DNA from 3 places in the Pantoea cypripedii genome. Region 1 is predicted to be linked to each of the others. Evidence: predicted binding sites of a transcription regulator. Region 1 holds the regulator's gene; each other region holds the start of a gene.

Region 1 (4,975 bases):
TACGCCCCAACCTGCTGGCGGTGGATGCCCTTAACCTGATGCAAAACAAAAACATCACTGCATTGCTGGTGGCCGATGACGATCGCCTGCTCGGTGTGGTACATATGCATGACATGCTGCGCGCCGGTGTGGTCTGAACAGGAAAAGAACATGAGTGTTGAAACACCCGCAGTGGAAACCTGCTATGGTCCGGTGAGCGCAGAGGTGATGGCGCGTGCAGCGCAAATCCGCCTGCTGATTTGTGACGTTGATGGTGTGATGTCAGATGGCCTGATTTACATGGGCAACAGCGGCGAAGAATTGAAAGCCTTTAACGTACGCGATGGATATGGCATTCGTTGCCTGCTGACCTCAGGCATCGAAGTGGCTATTATTACCGGCCGCAATGCCAGACTGATGGAAGATCGCTGCAAAACCCTCGGCATTACGCATCTTTACCAGGGACAATCGGATAAGCTTTTGGCCTGGCGCGAACTCCTGGATAAACTGTCATTATCTGCCGAACAGGTTGCGTATATCGGTGATGACCTGATCGACTGGCCGGTCATGGCGCGAGTCGGTCTCAGTGTCGCCGTTGCCGATGCGCACCCGATTCTGCTGCCGCGCGCGCATTACGTCACCCGCATTGCCGGTGGCCGCGGTGCAGTACGTGAACTTTGCGATCTGATCTTAATGGCGCAGAATAAATTTGAGGATGCCAAAGGGCAATCAGTATGAGTAAAAGCAGGCGTTGGATAACGCTGATTCTGGCCTTAATCGCTCTGGTGCTGATCGGCTGGAATCTTACCAACCAGGATGAGAGCAAAACACCGGTTGCCACCAACGATCAGGAGCCGACCTATACCAGCTCGACTTCTCACACCGTGGTATACAATCCCGATGGTGCGCTGGCCTATAAGCTGATTTCGGATAAAGTTACCTACTTTGATGCCGATCAACTGAGCTGGTTCGAAAATCCGGTGATGACCACCTATGACGTGAACAAAATTCCAACCTGGTCTGTTCGTTCGGATAAGGCAAAGCTCACCAAAGATCGTATGCTTTATCTATACGGCCACGTTGAAGTAAACACCCTGACGCAGGATTCCGAGTTACAGCGCATCAAAACGGATAATGCGGTAGTCAATCTGGTTACCCAGGATGTCACTTCAGACGATCAGGTCACCCTTTATGGCCGCAGTTTTAACTCTACTGGCATGAAGATGCGCGGCAACTTACGGACAAAAAATGCCGAGTTGATTGAAAAGGTCAAATCCTCCTATGAAATCCAAAATGAACAAAAACAGCCTTAAGTTACTGTTGGTCAGCGCTCTGTTAGCCACCAGTCTGCCCGCTCTGGCATTAACAGGAGACTCGGACAAACCCGTCAATATCGTTTCAGAAAACCAGGCGCTGGATCTGCAAGGCAATGTCGCCACCTTCACCGGCAATGTGATCGTGACCCAGGGATCGATCAAAATCACCGCAGACAAAGTGGTGGTGACGCGTCCGGGCGGCGATAGCAAAAAAACCATCGTTGATGCATGGGGCAACCCCGCCACTTTCTATCAAATGCAGGACAGCGGTAAGCCGGTACAAGGCCATGCTGCCAAGCTGCACTACGAACTGGCCAATGACTTTGTTGAGCTGACCGGTAACGCTTACATTGAGCAGCTGGATAGCAATATCAAAGGTGATCGCATCACCTATCTGGTGAAAGAACAGAAAATGCAGGCCTTCAGTCAGGGCCAGAGCAAACGCGTGACCACCGTACTGGTGCCGTCGCAGTTGCAGGACAAAAACGGTTCATCCCAGAGCCAAAAGAAGAGTAACTAATTTCTATGGCCACACTGATCGCTGAAAACCTGGCGAAAGCCTATAAAGGCCGCCGCGTGGTAGAAGACGTTAGCCTGCAGGTGAAATCCGGCGAAATCGTCGGCCTGCTGGGTCCCAACGGGGCCGGTAAAACCACCACCTTCTACATGGTGGTGGGTATTGTGCCGCGTGATGCCGGTCGCATCATCATTGATGATGAAGACATCAGTCTCCTGCCACTGCATGCGCGCGCGCGCCGTGGCATTGGTTATCTGCCGCAGGAAGCATCGATTTTCCGTCGCCTGAGCGTTTACGACAACCTGATGGCGGTATTGCAGGTTCGTGATGATCTTAGCGAAGAACAGCGCCAGGACCGTGCCAATGAATTAATGGAAGAGTTCCACATTGAGCATCTGCGTGACAGCATGGGTCAGGCACTTTCCGGTGGTGAACGCCGCCGCGTGGAGATTGCCCGTGCGCTGGCCGCCAACCCTAAATTCATCCTTTTGGATGAACCATTTGCGGGTGTCGACCCCATTTCCGTTATTGATATCAAGAAGATCATTGAGCATCTGCGCGATAGCGGACTAGGCGTGTTGATCACCGACCACAACGTGCGCGAAACCCTTGCCGTTTGTGAACGCGCTTACATCGTCAGCCAGGGGCATTTGATTGCCCACGGCACCCCCGATGAAATACTTGCAGATGAGCAGGTTAAGCGTGTTTATTTGGGCGAAGAGTTCAGACTCTGATAAGGTGTCGTAACCTCCGACGTTTGCTTAGGAAATTCAATCCGGATTATGAAGCAAGGTTTGCAACTCAGGCTCAGCCAACAGCTGGCGATGACACCCCAGTTGCAGCAAGCAATCCGCTTGCTGCAACTCTCTACGCTTGAACTCCAGCAGGAATTACAACTGGCGCTGGAAAGCAATCCATTGCTTGAACAATCAGATCTCCATGAAGAAGTAGACACACGCGAATATCAGGAGAGCGAAGCGCTCGACACGCGCGAGGCACTTGAACAGAAGGATATGCCGGAAGAGTTGCCGCTCGACGCCACCTGGGATGAGATCTACACCGCCGGTACGCCTTCAGGCACCGGGACCGATTATCAGGATGATGAATTGCCGGTGTACCAGGGAGAGACGACGCAGTCATTGCAGGACTACCTGATGTGGCAGGTCGAACTGACGCCCTTCACCGATACTGACCGTGCCATTGCGACCTCGATTGTGGATGCGATTGACGATACCGGCTACCTCACCGTGACGTTGCAGGATATCTGCGACAGTATTGGCGATGAGGAGCTGACGCTAGACGAAGTGGAGGCGGTACTGAAACGCGTGCAGCGTTTCGACCCGGTCGGTGTCGGTGCACGCGATTTACGTGATTGTTTGCTGGTCCAGCTTTCACAATATGCCAGCGATATACCGATGCTGGCCGAAGCGCGCCTCATCGTTAGCGAACATCTCGACCTGCTGGCCAATCATGATTTTCGCAGTCTGATGCGTGTCACGCGTCTGAAAGAAGATGTGCTGAAAGACGCCATGCTGCTGATTCAATCGCTCGATCCGCGTCCGGGCCAGTCGGTGAATACCAGCGAACCGGAATATGTCATTCCTGATGTGCTGGTACGCAAAACTGGCACGCGCTGGACGGTTGAACTGAATGCTGACAGCGTGCCGCGTCTGAAAATCAACCAGCATTATGCTGCGATGGGCGGAGCTGCGCGTAACGACAGCGATAGCCAGTTTATCCGCAGCAACTTACAGGAAGCCCGATGGCTGATTAAGAGCCTGGAGAGCCGTAACGACACGCTGCTGAAAGTGACACGTTGTATTGTCGAGCAGCAGCAGGCGTTCTTTGAGCAGGGCGAGGAGTATATGCGCCCCATGGTGCTGGCGGATATCGCCTCAGCCGTGGATATGCATGAATCCACCATTTCGCGCGTCACCACGCAGAAGTATTTACATAGCCCGCGTGGCATCTTTGAACTGAAATATTTTTTCTCCAGCCATGTGAACACCGAAGGCGGTGGCGAAGCCTCTTCCACGGCGATACGTGCGCTGGTGAAAAAATTGATCTCTGCGGAAAACCCCGCAAAACCCTTGAGCGACAGCAAACTGACCTCCATGTTATCTGAACAGGGCATCATGGTGGCCCGCCGTACGGTTGCTAAGTATCGCGAGTCTTTGTCCATCCCGCCCTCGAACCAGCGTAAACAGCTGGTTTGAATGTATTGAGAAGGAAGACCTATGCAGATAAACCTTACCGGACTGAATGTAGAGATTACCGAACCGCTGCGCGAATTTGTAAATAGCAAATTTGCCAAACTGGAACACTATTTTGATCGTATCAATCAGGTCTATATTGTTCTGAAAGTGGAGAAGGTAACGCAGATTGCTGATGCAACCTTGCATGTGAACGGCGGGGAGTTGCACGCGACATCGGAAGCGGAAGATATGTACGCGGCCATTGACGGATTGATCGACAAGCTTTCCCGTCAGTTGACTAAACATAAAGACAAACTGAAAAAACACTAACCTTCACGCTTGCAGAGTGCCGACCGGTTCGGCACTCAGAGCACAGAATGGGGCGGGCTGACCGCCCCGTTTTGTCATCTGCGCAAGCGCCAACAGGAGAGCCTGCATTTTCCCCGTTAACGGGTTAAAGTGGGTGATCCTCGCGGCTATGTGAACTCGCAAGTGAAACGATGATGAACAACGATCTGACACTGGAATTGAGCTCGGTCCTCACGCTGGACTGCACCCGCAGCGGCGTACACTGCCAGAGTAAAAAACGTGCGCTGGAAATTATCAGCGAGCTGGCAGCTAAGCAGCTCAATCTGCCTCACCAGACGCTTTTCGAAGCAATCCTCACCCGTGAACGCATGGGCAGTACCGGTATTGGCAATGGCATTGCTATTCCGCATGGCAAGCTGGAGGAAGACACCCTGCGCGCCGTAGGTGTGTTTATCAGCCTCGATCAGCCGATCGCTTTTGACGCGGTCGACAATCAGCCAGTAGACCTGCTGTTTGCGCTGCTGGTGCCAGCGGACCAGTGCAAAACCCATCTGCATACGCTATCGCTGGTGGCAAAACGCCTGGCAGATAAAACCGTCTGTCGTCGTCTGCGCGCGGCGCAGAGCGATGAAGAACTCTATGCCATTATCACAGAAGCG
Region 2 (4,975 bases), 3.5 Mb from region 1:
GACCATCAGGCTCGGGCAAATCCACCACTATCCGTTGCATCAACCACCTTGAAGAACATCAGCAGGGGCGAATCGTCGTTGATGGCATTCATTTGAATGATGATGTACGTAATATTGAACGTGTGCGAACTGAAGTTGGCATGGTGTTCCAGCACTTCAACCTTTTCCCGCATTTGACTGTGTTGCAAAACTGCACGCTGGCACCTATCTGGGTGCGTAAGATGCCAAAGAAAGAGGCGGAAGAACTGGCGATGCATTATCTGCAACGCGTCCGTATTGCCGAGCATGCGCATAAATTTCCCGGACAGCTGTCCGGTGGTCAGCAACAGCGCGTGGCAATTGCACGTTCGCTGTGTATGAAACCCAAAATCATGCTGTTTGATGAGCCGACTTCAGCTCTTGACCCTGAGATGGTTAAAGAAGTGCTCGATACCATGATTGGTCTGGCGGAGGATGGTATGACGATGTTGTGTGTAACCCATGAGATGGGCTTTGCACGCACAGTCGCTGATCGGGTTATCTTTATGGACCGTGGTGAGATCGTGGAACAAGCCCCACCGCAGGAGTTCTTTGCCAATCCGAAGTCAGAACGTACCCGTGCCTTTCTGTCGCAGGTTATTCACTAAGACAGTTCCCAGGCCGATCCACTGCAATCAACCCTCTGCCCTGGCAGGGGGTTTTTTATGTTTCTGCATTATTTATCGTGAATGTTTCAGGCCTGGTACGATAGAAACTGCGCGATAAATCGCGCCGCTACGGCACCGTGCTTTTTTCTGATTTTCAGACGTAAAAAAGCCCTGAACTTTCGTTCAGGGCTTCTTCACTTGATTGATGCCTGGCAGTTCCCTACTCTCGCATGGGGAGACCCCACACTACCATCGGCGCTACGGCGTTTCACTTCTGAGTTCGGCATGGGGTCAGGTGGGACCACCGCGCTACAGCCGCCAGGCAAATTCTTTGTGCCAGAAACGAATATTTTTCACTGATGCTGCGTTGGCCGCTCTTGTAAACTCAGTCACATACTTATGTATGCTCCTTCATTTACTGCGCTTGCCGCCTTGCCTCAGCGTAAAATCTTTCGTTTCCGCTAATTCTTTATCCGGTAAACAATGCTGAAAATTCTTCTCTGGTCTCTCAACCAAAACGCCTCTGGCGCTAGCTAGCTAGGTTCGACTTGCATGTGTTAGGCCTGCCGCCAGCGTTCAATCTGAGCCATGATCAAACTCTTCAATTTAAGTTTGATGCTCAAAGAATTAAACTTCGTAATGAATTACGTGTTCACTCTTGAGACTTGATATTTTTTAAGTCCGTAGACTTTTGATATCAATCCTGCGAGTGCCCACACAGATTGTCTGATAAATTGTTAAAGAGCAGTGCGAGCAGCGGGTTAACCGTCTGTCGCGAGGTGGCGTATATTACGCTTTCCTCCTTCAGAGTCAATCACTTTTTTTCAGCGACTTTCTCCGGCGGGATGAATCACTTCGTCCCTCGCTGACCGTCTGCGTTGCCGCTTTGCCGTGTCAGTGGAGGCGCATTATAGGGATCCGATTTTTTTGCACAACCCCTTTTTTCGATCTTTTGATTCAACTGGTGAGTTTTCATCCTTTCTGCTGGGATCACGAACGATCCGCTCAATAATTAGCTTGTCTGACGCACCGATCGCGCTCAGGCTAGGCATAAATGAGCAAAAGGAGAAAGATCATGTCCACAGCCTTACGTCCCTATAAAAGCAGCTACCCGCAAACTGGCGATCGCGTAATGATCGATAAAAGCAGTGTTGTGGTTGGCGATGTTGTATTAGGAGACGATGTCAGTATCTGGCCGCTGGTCGCCATACGTGGTGACGTGAATCAGGTGATGATTGGCGCACGAACCAATATCCAGGATGGCAGCGTCCTCCATGTGACGCATAAGTCAGCCAGCAATCCGGCGGGCTACCCTCTGGTGATTGGCGAAGACGTAACGGTGGGCCACAAAGCCATGCTGCATGGCTGCACCATTGGCGATCGCGTCCTGGTTGGCATGGGGTCGATTCTGCTGGATGGTGTAATAGTAGAAGAGGATGTGATGATTGGTGCAGGTAGCCTGGTCCCACCCGGCAAGCGTCTGGAAAGTGGCTACCTGTATTTAGGCAGCCCGGTAAAACAAATTCGCCCGCTTAATGAAGCCGAGATAGAAGGCCTTCGTTACTCAGCAAACAACTATGTTGGCTGGAAAAATGATTATCTCGCTCAGGAAAGCCAGACCCAGCCCTGATGATCAACTTCATCATTACGGATAAGTTGCTCGGCCTCATCTTCCAGATCCCAGCGATGAGCGCTAAACAGCGCCATCGCTTCTCCCTCACCGAATCTGTCATACAATGCCTGAAGAGAGATCGCGCACATCAGCCCCATGCCATTCACCATCGCCGGAAAACACACCGCTTGCCGGTTTTGATCCCAATCTTCCCGATCAGGAAACTGAATCGCCTGATTCACGGCTGCATCGCCTGCTTTAATTGCGCAATGACGGGCGTGATCTCAGGCATCACACCATGCCATAACTGAAAAGCATGCGCTGCCTGCCCCACCAGCATGCCCAATCCATCGGCGAGTTGTTGCGCCCCCTGTTGCTGGCACCAAAACAAGAATGGCGTCAGACCCGGCTGGTAAAACATGTCATAACAGCGCGTATGTTGAGAAATCAATGAAACGGGCAGTGGCGGCACATCGCCTTTCACACCGCTGGAAGTGGCATTGATAATCAGATCAAACGACTGGCCGGCCAGAGAAGTAAAACTGCAGGCATGAATGGCCCCACTATGCTGGAAAATATCCGCAAGCAACTCCGCCTTTTCAACTGTACGATTCGTCACTGTCAGCGCACACCCTAATGAGAGCAGTGGCAAAATCACGCCGCGTGCGGCTCCCCCTGCCCCCATCAGCAATACCCGATCGCCGGGGCGGATCATTTTAAGCCGCTCAAGATCGCTCAGTAAGCCGATACCATCCGTGTTGTCGCCCAGGATCTGCCCCTGCGCATCCTTCTTTAACGTATTGACCGCCCCAGAGAGCGCAGCACGCTCGCTGAGTTCATCAGCAAACTCCCACGCCTGCTCTTTGAAGGGCAACGTCACATTGGCCCCTTTCCCACCCGCCGAAAAGAACTCGCTGATCGCCTGCGGAAAACCATCCAGTGGCGCGCATACGCGGCCATAGTGGTGTTCAATTCCCGTTTGCTCTGCGAATAAACGATGGATAAAAGGTGACTTACTATGTTCAATCGGGTTACCAAAAACGGCAAAGTTTTCCATAAATTAGCCCTGACGGATAAGTTCGCCGCTGATAACGTCGCGGATTTCAGAAGGATTAAGACGTCCACCCGTTTCACCCGCTAATACCGGAAACTCAGCACCAAATTGCAGAGCGACTTCCGCAACGGTGCGACATGGAGGCTCGCCTGAAAGATTGGCACTGGTTGAAACCAGCGGTTTACCGAAGCGCTGGCACAGCGCCTGCACATCAGGATGATCGCTAACGCGAATCGCCAGCGAGTCAAAACGTCCGGTTAGCCACCGTGGCGTATGTGGGGATGCCGGTACGACAAACGTGACCGGCCCCGGCCAGCAGGCAAACATACGTTCACGCTGCACCACGGAAAGCTCCTGATCGGCAACGTAGGGTTCCAGCTGAGCATAGTCGGCCGCAATCAGGATCAATCCTTTTTCGACAGGCCGCTGTTTCAGCGCCAGTAATGACATCACAGCACTTTCGCTGTCCGGGTCACATCCCAGACCAAAGACCGCTTCTGTGGGATAAGCGATCACCGCATGTTGCTGCAACTGGTTAATACAGAATTCCAGGTTTTCCGCTGAAGAGTGATTTTGCGTCATGGTAATTCATTGTCCTGCACAACGGGTTTGCCGCAGCGCTTACTGGCGCAGAAACGTTTCTTGCCCTGCGCGGTTTTCTTTTCAATTAATAGAGGGAACTGGCAGTGCGGGCAGACACCCTCAATCGGGGTCGCATTCAGCGCAAACTGGCAGTCTGGATAACGATCGCAGGAGTGGAACGTCTTACCATAGCGCGAACGGCGCTGAACCAGCTTCCCACTTTGGCACTGTGGACAGGCAATAGCCGTCTCGTCAGGCTTATCAATCGTTTCAGTATAATCACATTCAGGATAGTGGCTGCAGCCAACAAACATGCCAAAGCGTCCCTGACGCAGCACTTTATCAGCGCCACATTGCGGACAGGCATGGCCTTCCAGGACTTTAACGATATGGCCATCGCCCTGGTTTTTCAGCGGGCGGATATACTCGCAGGCAGGAAAGTTGGCACAGCCAAGAAATGGACCATGTTTGCCGGCACGTATCACTAAATCTGCCCCGCAAGCGGGGCAGGGATCATGTTTACGCACGGTAAATAGTGCTGATTTACTCATATAACCCGATGCATCAAGCGCAAATTAATGCAGCATACCTTCATTGACGTCGAATAACAGTTCTTCCATTTGCTGATAGGCATTTTCGCATCCTGGGATGTTAAACAACACCATCAGCACCACCCATTTGAGATCTTCCAGATCGAATTCGAGGGTATCGAGGGCCATCACACGTTCGATAACCATTTCGCGGGTTTCCATATTCAGCACCTGGATTTGTTCCAGGAACAGAATAAAACCACGACATTCGGCATCCAGACGCAGGCTCTCTTCCTCCGTGTAGATTCGCATCGAGAGCGGATCGTTCGCCAGCAACACTGGCGCAACTAAACCTTCCTGGTAATCCGCCAGTCTCTCAAGCCAATTCAACGCATTGTAGATATCTTCACGATGAAAACCGGCATCAGTTAAATCATCGGTCAATTTATCCTGATCAACGCGCATTTCGGCTTCGTTGTGGATATAGGTCTCAAACAAGTACATAAGTACGTCGAACATGGCATGCCCTCCTCAATCGGACATAGCCGCCGGGTACAGCTGCGATCCATCC
Region 3 (4,975 bases), 390 kb from region 1:
CGCTTTGGCCACCACGGACAGCGCGGCACGCGCATCATCATTGCACCAGGTGGAGAAGAAGCCGCCTAACACGCCACAACGTAACCCTGCCGATCCCTGCGTCAGCGTGTCGCTGGCCGTCATCACAGGTTGCGCGGCCTGAAAGGCATCGCTGGCGTCAGCGCCCTGCAAAATGTCGTACACCAGGCTGAGATCTTCCACGGAACGCGCGAAGGGGCCGATATGGTCGAGGCTGGCGACGAACGGGTGGCTGCCGCTGCGGGATAAACGGCCAAAGGTAGGCTTCAGGCCGAAAATGCCGCACAGCGAAGCCGGGACGCGAATTGATCCGTTGGTATCGCTGCCGAGCGAGAAATGCACCAGCCCGGCCGCGACGGCGGCGGCCGATCCGCCGGAGGAACCACCCGCCACCCGCGTCAGATCGCGCGGGTTATGGGTGGGGCCATAATGGGTGTTCTCGGTGGTGAAACCGTAGGCGTAAGCATCCATATTCAGCATCCCGGAGAGCAGCGCCCCTTGTTGCCGCAGCTTGCTCACCGCCCAGGCATCTTCGCGCGCTGCCGGACGTTCGCTGAACAGGCTGGCCCCGGCCAGGGTACTGTGACCGGCGACGTCAAACAGGTTCTTCACCGCATAGGGAATGCCCGCCAGCGCCGGTAAGGTTTCCCCGCGCTGGCGTTGTGCGTCCAGCTGATCCGCTTCTTTCAGCATGCGCTGACCGGTGACTTCGGTCCAGGCGTTGAGTGCCGGGTTATGCTGTTCAATCGCGCTTAACGTGTGTTCGGCGATGTCACGCGCACTAATCTCACCGTTGCTCAGTGCCTGTTGCAGCGCGCTGATGGAGAGGGCAGAAAGTTTCATAGCTTATACACTCCCGCCACTTCCAGACGATCGTCGAGCGGATAAGCCATCAGCGGTTCAGCCATCGCGGCAATGCGATTAAATTGGGTCAAAAGTTCGGCGCGGCGCGCCTCATCCAGCTCCAGCGCCAGAATCTGTTCCATCTGGGCGATATAGGCGGCCCAGTCCGGTTGTGCACTCATCAGTTTTCTCCTTAGAAACCAGCGGCGCTGCCGTTGCTGCGCGGATCAAACGCGCCTTCCAGCATGCCGTTATTATGGCGAACGATGGCACCCGCATGGCCGACCACCTCGCTAAAATCAGGTAACAGCTCCACTTCATGGCCCAGTGCACGGAGCTGCTGCACCGTTTCCGGTGCCACGCGCGCTTCCAGCTTGAGGGAGTCAGAGGATTGGCCCCAGGTGCGGCCGAGCAGCCAGCGCGGCGAGCTTACCGCCTGTTGCAGTGGCAATCCCTGGATGACATGGCGGGTAAAAATCGCCGCCTGGGTCTGTGGCTGGCCGTCGCCGCCCATCGATCCATACACCATGGTGCGGCCATCTTTCAGGCGTGCCGCCGCCGGGTTAAGGGTGTGGAACGGTTGTTTGCCGGGAGCCAGTGCCAGTAGGTGGCCGGGCTGCAAACTGAAGGCCGCGCCACGGTTCTGCCAGGTGATACCGGTGCCCGGCAGCACCACGCCGCTGCCGAATTCGTGATAAATGCTCTGGATAAAGGAAACCGCCAGCCCGCTGCTGTCCATCACCCCCATCCACACGGTATCTCCCGGACCTTTGCCGGTGCCCCATGGAGCGGCACTGGCATCATCAATCTGCGCGGCCAGGCCAGCGAGATGATCGGCATCCAGCAGGCTTTGTACATCAATGTCGATATGGCGCGGATCGGTAATATGTTGATCGCGCAGGGCAAAGGCTTTCTTGGTGGCTTCAACGATGCGGTGCACGGTCTGCGTTTCATCGGCATCCGCCATATTGAGCTGGTCGGTAATGCCCAGAATCGCCAGCGACACCAGCCCCTGGGTGGGTGGCGTCATGTTCCAGATATCGCCTTCGCTGTGTGCCAGATGCAATGGCGTACAGCGGCGGGCCTGCTGGCGTTGCAGATCTTCGAGGGTGACCGGCATGCCGAGTGCCGACATTTCCCGTGCCAGATGATGCGCCAGTTCACCGCGATAAAAACTGTCTAATCCCTGCTCGCACAGCAGGCTGAGGGTATTGGCCAGCGCCGGTTGGGTGAAACGGCTGCCTGCCGCAGGCACTTCGCCATCGGGCAAAAAGGTGGCAGCAAACCCCGGCTGATCCTGCAATTCATGGCGTTTAGCGGCGGTGGCGGCAGCCTGCGAGTCAGTGACGGGAATGCCATCAGCGGCATAGCGGATAGCGTCACGCAGCAGGCGTGGCAGCGGCAGCGGTGTCGCTCCCAGCTCGGCGGAGTAGTTCAGGGCCTCCTGCCAGCCGCTGACGGTGCCTGCCACGGTCAGTGCCGCTTTCGGTCCGCGATGTGGAATTTTTGTTGCGCCGTGATAAAAATCGAAGTGCGCCAGAGAACCGGCGGCACCGCTGGCATCGATAGCGATGGGATCGCCGCCCGGCGGCACAATCAGCCAGAAGCCGTCACCGCCCAGCCCGTTCATATGCGGGTAGACCACGGCGATAGTGGCGGCAGCCGCGACCATGGCTTCAATGGCGTTGCCACCTTCGCGCAGCACCGCTAAGGCGCTTTCGCTGGCGAGATGGTGCGGGGTCACGGCCATGCCTAATGGCGCCATATTGCTCTGTATCATAGTGAACTCATTTTTCGGGTACGTGGGGAAGTTATAGCAAGAGCTGTTCCAGTTTTGGCAGGAAAACCATTGTGGATCGATTTATGCTAGCTTGTGATGAAACGAAAGTTACAGGACGAATGATGAAACAGTTAGATGAACGCCTCCGTAGCCACTATCCGCAACTGTCGCCGCAGGAGCAGCGCATTGCCGATTTTGTCTTTGACCATTTTGACGACCTGATCAGCTACAACAGCGCGGAACTGGCGCGGCTGAGTGGTGTGTCAAAAGCGACGGTGAGCCGCCTGTTCAAGCGCCTTGGCTACGAAAAATACAAAGATATGCGTGATGAGCTGCGTACCCTGCGCCAGAGCGGTATGCCCCTGACGGACAACCGCGATGCGGTGCAGGGCAACACGCTGCTGTCGCGTCATTACAAGCAGGAGATGGCGAACCTGACGCAGTGGGTCAACAGCATTGATCCGCAGCAGTTTGGCGAGGTGATTCAGGCGCTGGCACAGGCGAAACGGCTGTTTATCGTCGGCATGCGTAATGCCTATCCGGTAGCGCTGCATCTGCGCCAGCAGCTGATGCAGGCGCGTCCTCAGGTCCATGTGCTGCCGCAACCCGGCCAGACGCTGGGTGAGGAGCTGGTGGATATCACCCCGGAAGATGTGGTGGTGGTGATGGCGTTTCGCCGTCGGCCCCGCATCCTCCGCCCGCTGATGCAGCAGCTGCAACAAAGTAATATCCCGGTGCTGGCGCTGTGTGAACCGCAGGCGCAGGGGGTGATCACCCTGGCGCGCTGGCAGCTGTGTGCACCGCTCGACAGCGTCTCCGCCTTCGACAGCTACGCCTCCGCCATGAGCCTGGTGAACCTGCTGGCTAACGCCCTGTTGCATGAAATGTTGTCGCAAGGTCGTCAGCGTATTCATCAAATCGCCGACCTTTACCAGCATCTGGATGAGCTGGAACACCGTTAAAGGGCACCGTTTTGGTGCTTTGCACCTTTTTTGATCGCTTTAACGTCCCGGCGCTGCGCCGGTTTTTTTCACCCTGATAAAGCTGCAACCCTGATTTTTCGTGGAAGTGTTCTTTTTGTTTCGGTTGGCACATTAGTTGCAGAACGATTCATCAAGAATCTTTTGTTTCACGTAAACTCACCGGGGTGCATAATGAAAAAAGTTTTAATGGCAGTGGCAGGCGCTGCGTTAATGATGGCGCAGGTCGGTAGCGCGATGGCCGATCAGCTGCAGGACATCCAGAAACGCGGTGTTATCCGCATTGCCGTACCGCAGGACTTCCCGCCGTTTGGTTCAGTCGGCACCGATTTACAGCCGCAGGGCTATGACATCGACATGGCGAAGTACCTCGCCAAAGAGATGAAACTGAAGTTGCAGCTGGTGCCTGTCTCCAGTGCTAACCGCGTGCCGTATCTGCAAACCGATAAGGTCGATCTGGTGATCTCCAGCATGGGGAAAAATGCCGAACGTGAAAAAGTGATCGACTTTAGCCGTGCTTACGCGCCGTTCTTCCTGGGCGTGTTTGGTCCGAAAGGCGAAGAAATCAAAGATGCAGCGGCACTGAGCGGAAAATCCATCGGCGTTACCCGTGGTGCGGTCGAAGATATGGTTCTGAGCGATGTGGCACCGAAAGACGCCGATGTGAAACGTTACGAGGATAACAACACCACGCTGTCTGCTTATCTTTCTGGTCAGGTGCAGTACATCGCCACCGGCAACCTGGTCGTGGCCGCGATCGCACGCCAGAACCCGGCCAAAGCCCCGGTTGCGCAGTTTATGCTGAAAGACTCCCCGTGCTTTATCGGCCTGAAGAAGGACGAGCCTGCGCTGAAAGATAAAGTGAACACCTTGATCGAGCAGGGCATTAAAGATGGCACCCTGAACAAGTTGTCCGAAGAGTGGCTGAAAGCGCCACTGCCGGCCAACCTCGGCGCATAAGAAGGACGGCCAATGATTGGGCAACTTAACTTTGCTGCGCTCTGGCCGCACTGGCCGGAGCTGCTGGCGGGGCTGTGGGTCACCATCCAGCTGACGGTGCTGGCGACTGTAGGCGGTGTTGCGCTGGGGATTCTCGGTGCGGCACTGCGCAGCGGCAAACCCAGCTGGCTGAGCCGTATCTGGGGCATTTATGTCGAGCTGATTCGTAACACCCCGTTTGTAGTGCAGCTGTTTTTTATCGTCTTTGGTTTGCCCAATCTTGGTCTGAAACTGACGGCGGGCGAAGCAGCGCTGCTGGCGATGCTGATTAACCTCGGTGCCTACAGCACTGAAATCATCCGCGCCGGTATCCAGGTGACGCCGAAAGGGCAATGGGAAGCTGGGCGTGTACTCG

Evidence for each region. Region 1 encodes sigma-54, which starts transcription at its own class of promoters, with help from an activator protein. Its sites were predicted from a motif close to GTTGGCACANNTTTCGCTNT; they were not measured.
Region 2: a site for sigma-54 is predicted at 1,405-1,424, ahead of HA50_RS18725 (gamma carbonic anhydrase family protein). Genes of this name have one in related genera too.
Region 3: a site for sigma-54 is predicted at 2,675-2,694, ahead of HA50_RS04145 (gamma-glutamyltransferase family protein). Genes of this name have one in related genera too.

What each region holds. Positions count from the first base shown of each region.
Region 1 covers NZ_MLJI01000001.1:540,761-545,735, reverse strand. The annotation lists gene kdsD (arabinose-5-phosphate isomerase KdsD) at 1-137, shown strand, start outside; gene kdsC (3-deoxy-manno-octulosonate-8-phosphatase KdsC) at 151-717, shown strand; gene lptC (LPS export ABC transporter periplasmic protein LptC) at 714-1,292, shown strand; gene lptA (lipopolysaccharide ABC transporter substrate-binding protein LptA) at 1,261-1,815, shown strand; gene lptB (LPS export ABC transporter ATP-binding protein) at 1,821-2,546, shown strand; gene rpoN (RNA polymerase factor sigma-54) at 2,595-4,028, shown strand; gene hpf (ribosome hibernation promoting factor) at 4,050-4,337, shown strand; gene ptsN (PTS IIA-like nitrogen regulatory protein PtsN) at 4,511-4,975, shown strand, end outside.
Region 2 covers NZ_MLJI01000001.1:4,022,088-4,027,062, forward strand. The annotation lists gene HA50_RS18715 (amino acid ABC transporter ATP-binding protein) at 1-626, shown strand, start outside; rRNA gene rrf (5S ribosomal RNA) at 834-949, opposite strand; gene HA50_RS18725 (gamma carbonic anhydrase family protein) at 1,702-2,256, shown strand; gene HA50_RS18730 (DUF1488 family protein) at 2,232-2,480, opposite strand; gene aroE (shikimate dehydrogenase) at 2,477-3,295, opposite strand; gene tsaC (L-threonylcarbamoyladenylate synthase type 1 TsaC) at 3,299-3,874, opposite strand; gene HA50_RS18745 (DNA topoisomerase family protein) at 3,871-4,425, opposite strand; gene smg (DUF494 family protein Smg) at 4,450-4,923, opposite strand; gene dprA (DNA-protecting protein DprA) at 4,895-4,975, opposite strand, start outside.
Region 3 covers NZ_MLJI01000001.1:930,204-935,178, forward strand. The annotation lists gene HA50_RS04135 (AtzE family amidohydrolase) at 1-861, opposite strand, end outside; gene hpxX (oxalurate catabolism protein HpxX) at 858-1,043, opposite strand; gene HA50_RS04145 (gamma-glutamyltransferase family protein) at 1,055-2,641, opposite strand; gene hpxU (MurR/RpiR family transcriptional regulator HpxU) at 2,764-3,603, shown strand; gene HA50_RS04155 (transporter substrate-binding domain-containing protein) at 3,796-4,581, shown strand; gene HA50_RS04160 (amino acid ABC transporter permease) at 4,594-4,975, shown strand, end outside.